DNA from 3 places in the Candidatus Accumulibacter cognatus genome. Region 3 is predicted to be linked to each of the others. Evidence: riboswitches for the same ligand, from Rfam matches in the RefSeq annotation. Region 3 holds a riboswitch; each other region holds the start of a gene.
What was found. A riboswitch is a leader RNA that binds a small molecule or an ion and turns the genes downstream of it on or off. The one in region 3 is predicted to bind cyclic di-GMP.

Region 1 (4,565 bases), on a different contig from region 3:
TCAAGAAGCTCGGTGCGCCGGTGGCGGCCGTCACGGCAGTGGCCGACCAGGCAACGCCAAGTGCCTCGCCGCAGACTGGCGAAGTATGCCCGGAAAAGAGCAGCGGCTGGAACCTGGCCTATCGGATCGTCGACCGCGAAACGGCAGCCCAGGTCGAGAGTCCTTCAGCGACCATCGACTGCTGGCTAGTGACGCCCTTTGCAGATTACGCCAATCTTTCTCTGCACAGGGCGCGCGCCATCACCGCCGGGCAATGGTTCACCGTATTCGCGCTGCTTTTCTGGGTGGTCATCATGCTTGCCTGGCGGCTGGACATCAACATCTTCTCGCTGCATTTCTTTTATCGCAACCGGCTCGCGCGCTGCTACCTCGGGGCATCCAACAGCAAACGCCGGCCCAACCTGTACACCGGCATGACCGACAAGGATTCGCCATTGCTCTGTGACTTGGCCGGGGTGCGGCCTTATCCGCTGATCAACTGTGCACTCAACATCACTCACGATCCGGTCGCAGGGGCCACCGACCGCCTGGGCTGGCAGGAACGCAAGGCGGCATCGTTCCTTTTCAGCCCACTCCACTGTGGCTACCGACTGGCGTTCGGCGAACGCGGCATCGACGCTTTCCAGAAGACCGACGATTTCGCCGTCAAGGCTGTCGGCAGGAAAGAACGTCTGCCACTGGCGATGGCCATTACGATTTCCGGCGCGGCGGCGAGCCCCAACTGGGGCTACCATACCAATGCCGCCACCGCTTTCCTGATGACCGTCTTCAACGCCCGGCTGGGCTGGTGGCTGCCGAATCCGCGCAAGCCGATATGCTGGTGCAAAGACTCCCGAAGCTTTAGCGGCCGAATGCTGCTTCTCGAGTTGCTTGGTCTGTCCTCCGACCGCAAGGATCTGGTCTACCTCAGCGACGGTGGCCATTTCGAGAACCTCGGACTCTATGAACTCGTCCGGCGGCGCTGTCGGGTAATCATCGCCTCCGACGCCTCTCAGGACGGCGACTATACCTTCGAGGATCTCGGCAACGCGGTCCGCAAGTGTCGAACAGACTTCGGAGTCGAGATCGACATCGACCCTCGCAGCATCATTCCCGATGCCAGCAGCGTGTCAGCCTGTCACTCTGCGATCGGTCTGATCCACTACCCGGAGACCGAGGAGCGCCCGGCCGCCGAAGGCCTGCTGTATTACATCAAGCCGTCGCTGACTGACGATGAATCGGTCGACCTGTTGCAGTACAAATCCCAGCACCAGGATTTTCCGCACGTGTCGACGCTCGATCAGTGGTTCGACGAATCGCAGTTCGAAAGCTATCGCAAGCTTGGACAGCACATCGCTCAAGGGCTGATCGCCGACGAGTTCCGCCCACTCCGGCACCACCCAGGAATCAAACCGTTGCGCGAGGCGCTTGGCAAACTGCGCTCGTAGCTGCTGGCCAGCTGGAGCGGCATTCCACCGAAATCAGAAACAGGCTTGAATTATTGAAATTTGAAGTGTATGCTAAGTCCCATAGTCTCACTGAAAAAGGCAAACCCGTCGAAAGGCGGGGACGCAAAGTCACCGATCTAACGGAAACAGCATGTTTCCCAGGATGGCGGGGCCGCCAGGCTAACGGAGACAGCTTCCGGACAAATTCCCCAGTCTTGGTCGCAGTCGATTCACCACCAGCCCGTCGGATCTCCAACTAGTTTCATCCCTGCCCAACGGTTGACCTTGTGCCAGCCCGCAGTTTTTGCGGCTACACCGTGCGTCTTTTTTGCGCTAGCGACAAGGAAAACCAGCGATGGCATTTCGATTCGACAAGGTAAGCAGCTCCCTCTGTGGCAATCGCTCGATTGCCGGTCCTGATTGTTTCCAGCAGCCTGTTGAAGTGCGGACACACGTGGCCCGGTTGCTGGGGCGACTGGGTGAAGTCGGTGGGCTCGCCGCCATCCACGCCACAATTTGCAAGGTTTCCACCCTCAAGTTGGGCGGCTTGCGTGCCGTTGATTCAAGCATACCCTTCGGCAGCTTGCCCTCATGCTTACCATTTAAGCAGCTCTGGCCAACAATATGAAAGCGAATTCCGGATTCACCCTGATCGAGGTGATGGTCGTCATCGTGATGATCAGCATTCTTGCGGCGATTGCCGTTCCAAATTACATCGATTATCTGACCAAGGGGCGCATTACCGAGGCGGTTGGTGCGCTCGCCAGTATGGAGGTCAGGATGCAACAGCATTTCCTCGATGAGCGAACCTATGTTGGGGCCTGTGTGGCCGGCACGGTGGCACCCTTGCCGGCCAATACCAGCAATTTCACGTTTACGTGCTCCGGTCTCGGCGCAGCGGCTTATCAGGTGGATGCCACCGGGAAGAGCAGCATGGCGGGCTTCCAATACCGGATTACAGCGGCTGGCAAAAGCACGGTTGCCTTGCCGAGTGGCTGGACTCTCCCGAGTCCGAATACCTGCTTTGCGCTGAATAAAGCCGGGGGGTGTTGAGCGATGTTGGGCCGTTCGCGTGGATTCACCATGGTAGAAGTTCTGGTGGTCATTACCATCCTGAGCGTTCTCCTGGCGTTTGGCGTGCCGGCTCTCAGTACCTATATGGGAAATGTCCGTCTGCGGACGGCTGCGGAAACGGTCCTTGCCGATCTGCAGAGGGCCCGCAGCGAAGCCATTCGCCTGAACAGCAATTCCGCGCCGTTCCTTCCCGCCGAGACGCCAGCTTCGATCGTGATCGCCAGCAGCGTGAACGACAGTAGCGGTGGGCATGATCTCGTGTTCACTCCGTTCGGTGGAACCACCCTGGCGTCTACCGCGGTGTACACCTTCACCAACCCGGCTGCCGGGGCCTGCCATGCGGATGGTGGCCCGATACGCTGCCTGAATGTTTTTATAACCACGGGTGGCGGGGCTCGCCTGTGCGACCCCGGCCTGACCGCAGCTCAAAAAGCAGCGGGTGATACGAGGGCATGTCCATGATGAAGACTCTTGAACGTTCTCAAGCCGGCAGCGTGTTGCTGGAGGCGCTGATCGGCATCCTGATCTTTTCTCTGGGTATCCTGTCGATGGTGGCGCTGGGAGCCACGGCAGTCAACGTGCAGGCCGATGCACAGTATCGCACCGAGGCGATGAATCTGGCCGAGCGAATCTTGAGCCAGATCTGGACCGGAGTCGACCGGACCCAGGAAACCATCAACGGAGTAGTCATGTCCGTGGTGAGCGCAAGCTCCCTCAACAACTACCAGCACTTCAGCAATGGGGACAACTGCGTTTTCACCGGGTCGGCTTCGACCATGCCGGCGGTTGTTGACTGGGTCGCCACCTTGATGCCTACCGACAAGCCTTCCCCGCTGCCCGGCTCCACCGCGGGAAGACAGCAAATCAAGGTGGTTCCTGCGAACAATAACCAGGTCAGCATCACGATTTGCTGGCAGACACCTTCGGATAACAAGGTGCGCCACTACACCCTGGTGAGCTATGTCAACTGACTCCCCGCTGCGACGCATTCTGGCGCAAGAGATTGCGCCGATGCGTTTTGGCAGGGGCTTCACCCTGACCGAGGTACTGGTCGGCGTGGCGATCGGATTGATTGGCATCATCGCCATGTTCCATGTCCTGTCGACGTGGGACAAAACGAAGCGGACGACCGCGGCCGGGAGCGATGCACAGATTGCCGGGGCGGTGGGGTTTTTCCGCCTGGAGCGCGATGTCAAGCAGGGGGGCATGGGCTTTGGCATGGCCAAGAGTCCGGTGATGGGTTGTAACGTTTCCACAGTCGTTAATGAAACGGCCACGACGACGGCACGGGCTGCATTCACGTTCCCATTGGTGCCCGTCAGGATCATTCAGGGGGCAAGTGGTGCGCCCGACGGCTTACAGGTGTTTTATGGAAATTCTGCCTTCTTCACCGCCGAGCAACCCTTCAAGGCCTCCACCAGCACCAGCAAGAAAACCGAGTCGCGAAATGGTTTCAAGGTAGGGGACGTGATCGTCGTTTCTGACGGTGCGTCGAATTGTGCGTTGATCGAAGTTTCCAGCGATACCAATGCCGACTTGCTGACCATCGACCACAACGGGCTGTTACGCTTCAAACCCGGTCCAGGAGCAGCCTTCAGTTCTGGCCTCCTGTTCAACATGGGCCAGGGGCCCCAGCTCAACACCTGGCAGGTGTCCAATGGGACCCTGGTGCTGACCGATGGCTTGTATCGCAATACCACCATCTCGGTCGCCGATGGGGTGATTGATCTGCAGGCACAGTATGGCATCGACAGCGATGGCGACTACAAGGTCGATACTTGGCAGGATGCCGATCCGGCCGACTGGACACGTCTGCTGGCGGTACGCGTGTCTATCCTGACACGCAGCCAGCAGTATGAGCCTTCACGCGCCGGCCCCGTTTATGTCACTGCCACGGCGCCTGTTTTGTCCTGGCTGGACAGCAGCAATGCCGCCATTCCCTTCACCATGAAAAATGTGGACGGTACGGCTGACGATAACCCCGACAACGACAACGACTGGCGAAATTATCGCTACCGGGTCTATGGTGGGGTGATTTCCCTACGCAACATGGTCTGGGGCATA
Region 2 (4,565 bases), on a different contig from region 3:
CGAAATCGGCACGCGCAACATCAAGGTCGCGCTGCGCCGCCTGCGCCGTTTTGCCCGCCAGGGCGCGCCTGATGAACTCGACCTCGAAGGCACGATCACCGGCACCGCGCGCAACGCCGGTTGGCTCGACCTGCACATGCGCCCGGAACGTCACAACGCCGTCAAGGTGCTGCTGTTCCTCGACATCGGCGGCTCGATGGACGACCACATCCGCGTCTGCGAAGAACTCTTCTCGGCCTGCCGCAGCGAGTTCAAGCACCTCGAACACTACTATTTCCACAACTGCGTCTATGACCGTCTGTGGAAGGATAATCGACGTCGCCACAGCGAGCGCATCGCCACCCAGGACGTATTGCACAAATACGGCAACGACTACAAGCTGATCTTCGTCGGCGACGCGTCGATGAGTCCTTACGAACTCATCCAGCCCAACGGCTGCATCGAATACCACAACGCAGAACCTGGCGCGACCTGGTTGCGCCGCCTTGCCGACACCTGGCCGCACGCAATCTGGCTCAACCCCGAGGCGGAACAGTCGTGGCCATACCGGCAATCGACCTCGCTGATCTACAACCTGATGGGGGGGCGGATGTTCCCGCTGACGCTCGATGGGCTGGAGCGTGGGATGAGGTTGTTGAGCAAGTAGTTGAGCCAGGTCGCACCCGGCCCCTCCGCAGAACGCTGGACTCCTGAAGTGGCGCATGCGTGCCAGTGCACCGGGAATTCGACGTAGGCCGCCTGCAGCAGCGGTTGACCGCAGAGCCGCGAGCGCGCAGACCCCAGGTGTTCGATCTTCTTGCACCTGCGCCGCAGCCCGATTTCCAGCTCTGGCCGGGCTTCCAGCGGTATTTCCGCCACCGGAGAAGTCTGTGGATTGGCACCCGGAAACGCACTGCTGGGGTCTTGAAATCACGCATGCGTGATTTCAAGACCCCGTGTGTGTGACCCACTTCCGCCTATAACACAAGCACTACGGCAACCAGAAGTGTTGCTAAGCCAATGCCGAAGAATAGGAGCAGGTCGGATAGCTGACTTCCCGCAAGAAAGTAGTCGGCTGCCGAGACCTCAACCATGCCGGGTAGGTCAAGCCTCCACTTAACCCTGCAATCGCCCTCCAGAAATTCAAACGTGTAATTCGTTTGAGAAGCGTCTGAAGGGCTGGAGTAACTGAAGTAGAAATCTTCTCCCCATCTGCGAATAGCCCATGATTCGAATTCTTTGGTCGTGGGCATGCGGCCATGATGAGCGGCATGGTGGTTTACGAAAGCAGATGCTTCCTCAACCAATGCAGTGTGATGAAGACGCCGCATGATTGGAGGAGACTCTGTATTGAGCGCGATATACGTTCCGAAAATGAAAGCCAATAGGCTTGTGACAAGCAATAGTGCCGAAAATAGCCCGCGCAACACCATGATGAGTGCTAATGACGAATGAAAGGGACTTCCCCGTGCCGAGCGGAACGGGCGGCAAAAGCCCGTAGACCGTAGGTTGGGCTGAGGTACGAAGCCCAACGATCCAGGGTAACCATCTTGGCTGTTGGGCTTCGTACCTCAGCCCAACCTACTCCACTTGAATGGCAGCCCCCGAGCATTCTGATTCCGGCTGTCGGATTTTTAAACTCCGTGCAATGTTCTCTTCCCGCCCCTACCGGGGCTTTCAGCACGATCGGCTCGCTCCTGGATGCCATGCGGTCCATTGTCGCAAACCATTCATCGATGCGCTGGATCTTGAGTTGCTCGCGCAACCAACGTTCCAGTTGGGTCGACGACAGCAGCCCAGCGCGCTGGGCTTCCTGTGAAAGTTGGTCGGGTAATGTGATCTGAACCGTGGTCATGTGCTTTTTCCGTGGTAGATGTTCGGCAGCGAGAGCAGGCAGCGAGGTCTTGAAATAACGCATTGATAAAATTTCATGATCCCCCCGTCTTCCTTCGTCAGGCGGAACCGCTGACGAGTTGCAGGGTGGTTTGAGATGCGGTATTCCCCAGTTTCGATTCACTGTCATTCCATCCGGGCTACGGGCTACTCTCGCTGATCGAAGACTTCGTTCAACGATTCGGCATCCAGTACCCTGATCGCCCAGATTTCCAATTGATCGATGCTTGCGCTGGTCAGTCGGTCGCGGACAGCGTCAGGCAGGGGACCAAACCGGCGCGAGAGTTGGCGCTGCAGCAGGGCGACTTCGCCCTGCTGCAGCCCCTGCTGCAGTCCCTGCTGTCGTCCTTTTTCAATTCCAAAGCGTTCGGCAGAAGTGATGTAGGGCATGGTGACGTTCCTTTCCCGTGTGTAGACTTCTTGCAGAAGTCGTTGCTCCAATTCGTTCGGCAATCGCATCAGCCAGTCGATGACGCCGAACAGATCGATGATGCGCTGCTTGTCCCAGTGGCGTTCGTAGAGCAGCTTGGCCAGTTGCCATTTTGCCGCGTACCGCTGTTCCAGGTCACCCCCTCGTTCTGCGGGTGAACAGGTGCGCAGCAGTGACCAGGGCGAAGGGATTGGGATCTTCCAGCAAGGCTTCGATCTGGCGGGCGTAGTCCAGGATCTGGACCGTTGGGAAGTGGATGCCGACCTCGCGGCCGTACAGTTGGTAGCCGTAGTGGGTGGGTTTCCAGCTTTCGCGGTCATCGGCCAGCACGGCCAGGCTGGCGACCGGGCGACGATAGCGGTCGTAGAGCCGGTAGTTGTAGGTGAACAGGCGCTCGGGGAAGGTGGCATCGTGTTGGCCCTGGACGAATGGGCTTGTTGAGCAAGTAATTACCTGCGTGCGTGCGTGAGAATTTTCACGGCAGGTTTGCGGTCCAGACATATAATGGCTTCACGAGACAAATGGCAAACGGGGTGAAAGCTCCGGACGCAAAGCTGCAGACCCTAACCTGGAATGACAGGAGGGTGGCTGGGTTACCTCGCTCCAGGCACATTCGTGCGGGTACTTGGTTTCCTTCCCACAGCTGAAACATGGCTCTCGTAAGAGAGGGCAGCAACGGCCTTGTTGAATTGATGCCGACTGTATGGCGCAACAACACTGACCACTTCTGATGCCATGTATGGTATGCGTTGAGAGTCTGAGGAAACCATGAAAACCTATATCGCGACGATCGAAACTCCTGGCGGAACCGAGACCATGAAACTGGCGGCGGCGAATATCCAGGAAGCCTACGGACAGGTGGCAGAACGTAGTCTGTCGGCTGCGGGCGCGTCGTATCATTACTCGATCAAGGAAGCATCGCCCGTTGCCTCGCCCCAGTTTTTCGACGGGTTTGCCAACGCCAGCTTCGCTCTCATGGCCTGCATGATTCTTTTCATCGTTTTCGACCACATGCTGCGCAAGTGGCTCAGGAGCTGATGCTGAATCAAGAGAGCCTGCATACGAACACTGCGGTTCTCTGATCGAATGGATTGGCGAGCGGTGAAGGGGTCGCAGCAGTACGTTCAGCGGTCGCTGGGTACCAATGCTCGCCTTTCGTCAGGGGATGTCGTCGGTTTCAGATCGAGGCATTCTCAGCAGCCTGCCTCTGTGCTGCAGTAGAATGCCATCGATGAACGACGAATTTTTCATGCGCGAGGCGATTTCCCTGGCGCGAGCCGCCGAATGCCTCGGCGAAGTCCCGGTTGGCGCGCTGGTGGTTCGTGATGGGGTGATCGTCGGACGCGGTTTCAATTCGCCGATCGGCGAAAACGATCCAACGGCGCACGCCGAAATCGCCGCCCTGCGCGACGCCGCGCGCAATCTGCACAACTACCGTTTGCCCGGCTGCGAGCTGTTCGTGACGCTTGAACCTTGCGCGATGTGTGGCGGCGCGGTGCTGCAGGCACGCATTGCCCGGCTGATCTACGGTGCGCGCGATCCCAAGACCGGTGTGCATGGCAGTGTCGTCGACCTCTTTGCAGTACCGCGCCTCAACCATCACACAGCGGTCGTCGGCGGCGTCCTGGCCGACGAATGCGGGCAGTTGCTGTCCGGGTTTTTTGCAGCACGGCGTAGCCGCGAGTGAGCATGCACATCGAGATCTCCATCAGAAGACAGACGTTGACCCTCTCCGACGACTCCGGACAGGTGCTGCGTTGCTATCCGGTGTCCACCGCAAAAAATGGTCCGGGGGAAGTGTCGGGCAGTTTCTGCACGCCGCGCGGCAGGCACCTGATCCGCGCCAAGATTGGTACCGGCGAAGCTGTGAACACCGTTTTTTCCGCCCGCCGGCCGACTGGCGAGATCTATGGCAAGGAACTTGCCGAACGATTTCCGCAGCGAGACTGGATTCTCACGCGCATCCTCTGGTTATCCGGATGCGAACCCGGTCGAAATCGGTTGGGCCGGGTCGATACCATGCGCCGTTACGTCTATATCCACGGCAGCCCGGATACGACGCCGATGGGCTGCCCCGGATCGATCGGCTGCATTCGCATGCGCAACGCCGACATTGTCGAACTGTTCGATCTGGTGCCGCCCTACACGCCGGTCGATATCCTAGAGGACTGAAAGCGCTCGCAGACCTCGCCGGTGACCCGGGCGTCGACATCGAAACTTCGCTCGATCAGCGTGGTCTGCCCGTCGCGGTGCCTGCTGAGCA
Region 3 (4,565 bases):
GGCCAGCGTCTGCAGATCGAAATCCTTGGGCAGTGATGCCGGCAGCGCAATGCCAGTAATGTCGCGCCCATCCATCCCAGCCTGGCGCGGGATTTTTTTCACCAGACGCAGGCCGGCAGCGACCTGTGGGTAACGCGTTTCGAACTGTCGCAGATCGACCCGATCACCAAACAGCCGCCGCGGTGCGTTATTGCGGTGCAGCCCAGGGGCCAACTCGACGATTTCGGCATCCTTGCCGGGGACGTATGGCCGGTTGAGAGCGACCACCCGCTGTTCCGGTTTGTCGAGTTCGATGCCTTCACACACGGCTGCGACGTCGATGCCGAAACGCACTCCCTTGGCCCACGCCGCGGCGATGAATTCATCGATGTCGAGGTAGATGCGTGTCTCGGACGACTGCTGCCCCTTGGCAGAATGCGCAGGGTGATTGCCCTGATCGATCAGGGCCAGATCACCCTCCGCGTCGCAATACAGCGGTTCGAACAGATAGGACGCTTCGCCAGGGGTTATCTTGCAGGGCTTGTAGAGCGCCTGGCGCTCTGCCCGGAAAGCTGTGATGTCGGCAGCCAGGAAAATTTCCTCGTCGGCATCGTCGTGACGACCGATAAGATCGTCATAAAGCAGGGCCAGGAACTGTGGGTAATCCAGTCCCCGAAAGTACAGGCCTGAGGCGACCACGCGGTTAACGAAATCAGCAAAAGCCGTCGCCGATTCGAGTCGCGCGCGCCGGACGTACAAGCCGTTATCATGCTGAACGACAAATCCCGAGAGTGCGATCTGTCCTTCCTCAAGGTCGGCCAGGTTGCCGATGGCACTTTGCGGTAATGGTGGCATGACGGCACTCGCATCCAGGTTGGTGATTGAGACCCCCAGTTCTTGCGCCAGAAGCGTAACAGAAACTGTTGGCTGCGGCACCTTGTCTGATGAGTTTGTTGCCTGACAGTTCCCTGGCATTCGTTGCCCGTCAGCCTTTGGACGGCCGATGCGTTGGTCTGCGCTGCGTTTTGGTCTATCGATATATAATGACTGATGAGTACCAGGGAAGTGTGCCAAAATACATATAGTTTGCTTGTTGGTTCATGTATGTTCACATGAGTTGAATGGCAAACGGGACGAAAGTCCCGGACGCAAAGCTGCAGGCCCTAACCTGAAGTCCGGGAGGGTGGCTGGGTTGCCCTATGCCGGAACGCCTGTTCCGGCATCTGCTCCGATCCGCCGTTGCCTAGTGCTTAAATCACTCACGGGAGGATCTCATGCAAGAACGGGAGGATCTCATGCAAGACCGATCATCAAAGATGCTTCCTGTCGGCCCTGCCCCGCTGTTTATTGCCGCCGTTGCCGGCGGTCTGCTGGTCTGGAAGAGTGAGATGCCGCTGGCCGTCGCTCTTGTGTGGACACTGGCTCTGCTGGTGCTTGCCGCGGGCGCCTCTTATTGGGAGCGTCGTGCGATCCGGATCGCTGTCGACCAGTCTGCCGCCAAACACGTCCGGACCGAGGCGGCGCAGCCGGCCATCACCCCCTATACGAAGAGCCTGCATCAGGTGGCTGCCGCTTCACTGGTACGCTGGGCCGAGCATATCGCGATCGCACGCCGACAAACCGAGAACGCGGGCAACGCATTGACCAGTGACTTCGCGGCCATTCTGAACCAGTTGGGCGTCATGCTCGATACCCGCGACCGTGAAGCAGCGGCTGGCGTGGTCGCGGTGATCGAACGGGCACGTAGCGAATTGGCTTCGATGCTTGACCGTCTCAAGGACGCTTTCGACGCCCAGAAGCCGATGCTCCGTGAATTCGAGAACCTGGCGGAAGTGAGCGCCGATCTCAAGCGCATGGCCAGCGGAGTTGCCGAGATCGCCAAACAGACCAATCTGCTGGCGCTCAACGCGGCGATCGAAGCAGCGCGGGCCGGTGAGACCGGGCGTGGTTTTGCCGTCGTTGCCGATGAGGTGCGCAAGCTCTCGGACCAGTCGGGATCGCTTGCCAAGCAGATCGGGGATAAGGTCGAGACGGTCAACGCGGCGACCGGGTCAGCGCTGCTTTCCGCCGGCCAAATGTCACGCCAGAACGAGTCACTGATGGCCAGTTCGGACGCGACCATGGTCGCCGTACTGGAACGATTCCGCAGCGTCGTGCAAGGACTCAGCGATTCGTCGCAGCACATGGCAGAAGGCAGTCAGAGCGTCCGCGAAAAGGTCGAAGCGGTACTCGTGCATCTGCAATTCCAGGATCGTATGAGCCAGATTCTGAGCGCGGTTTGCCAGGATATCGAGCGTCTTCTGGCGCGCACACGTGCGGAAGAGGCACGCATCGCATGCGGCCAGACACCGGAACCTTTCGACGTGCAGAAATGGGTTGCTGAACTCGAACAAACCTATACCACGCTCGAACAGCACGACACGCGACACCCGGCTGCACAGGGACAGGTGGCGGCGAGTGAAATCACCTTTTTCTAACCTGGACAATGGGAGATCGACATGGGCAAGACCATCCTGGTCGTCGACGATTCCGCTTCGATGCGGCAGGTCGTCAGCATGGCGCTCAAGGGCGGCGGTTTTGAGGTGATCGAGGCCTGCGATGGCAAGGACGCGCTGGCCAAACTGATGGGGCAGAAGGTGCATCTGGTGATCAGCGATGTCAATATGCCCAACATGGATGGCATCACCTTTGTCCGGGAAATGAAAAAGAACGCCGCCTATCGCTTCGTTCCGGTGATCATGTTGACCACTGAAGGCAATGAGGAGAAGAAGAAGGCCGGCCAGGAGGCCGGTGCCAAGGCCTGGGTGGTCAAGCCTTTCCAGCCTCAGCAGATGCTGGCGGCGGTTTCCAGACTGTTGATGATGTGAAGTGGCGATGAGCCTGGTTATCGAGCGCAGCGGGAAAACGGCACGGCTGACTCTGGACGGAGAACTGACCATCTATGAAGTCGCCGGAATCAAGGCCGAACTGGCGGAGGTCATGCACGGTATCGACGAAATCGAGATCGATCTGGGCGGCATTGCCGAGATCGATACGGCCGGTCTGCAACTGATGCTGATCGCCAAACGCAATCCGGGCAAGCACGTGCGCTTCGTCAATCATCCGCCGTGCGTTCTGCGCCTGATCGATCTGGCCAATCTCGGCGGCATGCTGGGTGATCCCCTGTTCATTTCGGCGACGGAATCGGCGAGGAACATGCCATGAACGACGCCGCCAAAGACCTCGCGCAGGCACTCGGAACCTTCATGGAAGAGGCCAGGGAACTCCTCGCCGAGATGGAGGCAATCCTGCTGCGTGCAGAGGACGGCAGCAGCCTGGAAGACGACCTGAACGCCCTTTTTCGCTGCGCGCATACCATCAAGGGCTCTGGCGGCCTGTTCGGTCTTGACGAGGTGGTGCGTTTCGCACACGTCGTCGAGAATGTCCTCGATCGCCTGCGCAACGGCAAACTGCAATTCGACAGCGATCTGATCAGTCTGCTGCTCGCCTGCCAGGACCACATCGCCAACCTGATTGCCGCGATCGCCGAGAACACCGAGGTTCCGGTCGCCCGTAGCGACCAATTGCTGTCGCGCCTGCAGGCCGTTCTCGGAACTGGCAACGGCGCCGTCATGGCAACGCCCGCAGCCGAACCGCATTCCTCCGGGGCCGCGACCAGTGCTGGCGGCGGTGGCGCGATGGGCCCGGATCACTGGCATATCTCGCTTCGCCCGGGCAGGCAGGTATTGCAGGACGGCATGGACCCACTGGCCTTCATCAATTACCTCTCCCAGTACGGCAAGCTGCTGCATGTTGAAACGGTTGTCGATGCCGTACCGGAGTTTGCCGCCGCAGACCCCGAGATCTGCTATCTGGGCTTTGAAGTGGCCCTGGCGAGTGATGCCAGCAAGGCAGAAATCGAAGGCGTCTTCGATTTCATCCGGGAGGGCTCGCAGATCGTCATCGTGCCGCCGCAGAGCCAGATTTCGGCCTACCTCGCGCTGATCGAATCCCACCATCATGATGCCGAGCGCATCGGCGAGATGCTCTTGGCCTGCGGTTCAGTGACCGCCAACGAACTGGCAGTAGCGCTGGCGATGCAGAAGAACCAGGAGCCGCATGCCCGTATCGGCGAGATCCTGGTCGGACAGGGAGCGGTGCCGCCGCAGGTCGTCGAGGCGGCCGCCGACCAACAGAAGCGCGTCGAGGAAAAACGCAGCAGCGAAGCCCGGATCGTCAAGGTTCCTTCCGATCGGCTGGATGCACTGATCGACCGGGTCGGCGAATTGGTCATCGCCGGCGTCGGGACCCATCTGCAGATCAGTCGCATCCAGCGACCCGACATTCAGGAATCGGCGGAAGTGCTGCTGTCGCTCGTCCAGGACATCCGCGACATGACCCTGCGTTTGCGCATGGTCGCCATCGGCGAGGTTTTCTCCCGCTTTCCGCGCGTCGTTCGCGACGTTTCCAGGGAATTGGGCAAGGATATCGAGTTGCGTGTCCGGGGCGCCGAATCCGAACTCGACAAGTCGATGGTCGACAAAATCGGCGACCCGTTGATGCACCTGGTGCGCAACTCGATCGACCATGGCATCGAGCCGGCCGAA

Region 1: another riboswitch for cyclic di-GMP. It lies ahead of AW06_RS05435 (type IV pilin protein); the one in region 3 lies ahead of AW06_RS13705 (methyl-accepting chemotaxis protein).
Region 2: another riboswitch for cyclic di-GMP. It lies ahead of AW06_RS09975 (hypothetical protein); the one in region 3 lies ahead of AW06_RS13705 (methyl-accepting chemotaxis protein).

Annotation. Positions count from the first base shown of each region.
Region 1 is NZ_JDST02000024.1:21,239-25,803, reverse strand. It holds gene AW06_RS19960 (patatin-like phospholipase family protein) at 1-1,427, shown strand, start outside; cyclic di-GMP riboswitch class I at 1,516-1,607, shown strand; gene AW06_RS05435 (type IV pilin protein) at 2,052-2,480, shown strand; gene AW06_RS19955 (prepilin-type N-terminal cleavage/methylation domain-containing protein) at 2,484-2,963, shown strand; gene AW06_RS19950 (hypothetical protein) at 2,960-3,472, shown strand; gene AW06_RS05420 (PilW family protein) at 3,462-4,565, shown strand, end outside.
Region 2 is NZ_JDST02000051.1:1,675-6,239, forward strand. It holds gene AW06_RS09955 (VWA domain-containing protein) at 1-646, shown strand, start outside; gene AW06_RS09965 (hypothetical protein) at 1,421-1,897, opposite strand; gene AW06_RS09970 (DUF4351 domain-containing protein) at 2,020-2,262, opposite strand; gene AW06_RS20350 (hypothetical protein) at 2,438-2,803, opposite strand; cyclic di-GMP riboswitch class I at 2,816-2,903, shown strand; gene AW06_RS09975 (hypothetical protein) at 3,071-3,340, shown strand; gene tadA (tRNA adenosine(34) deaminase TadA) at 3,534-3,989, shown strand; gene AW06_RS09985 (L,D-transpeptidase) at 3,992-4,474, shown strand; gene AW06_RS09990 (NRDE family protein) at 4,444-4,565, opposite strand, start outside.
Region 3 is NZ_JDST02000071.1:21,486-26,050, forward strand. It holds gene AW06_RS13700 (flagellar assembly protein A) at 1-834, opposite strand, end outside; cyclic di-GMP riboswitch class I at 1,093-1,179, shown strand; gene AW06_RS13705 (methyl-accepting chemotaxis protein) at 1,296-2,456, shown strand; gene AW06_RS13710 (response regulator) at 2,478-2,846, shown strand; gene AW06_RS13715 (STAS domain-containing protein) at 2,854-3,183, shown strand; gene AW06_RS13720 (chemotaxis protein CheA) at 3,180-4,565, shown strand, end outside.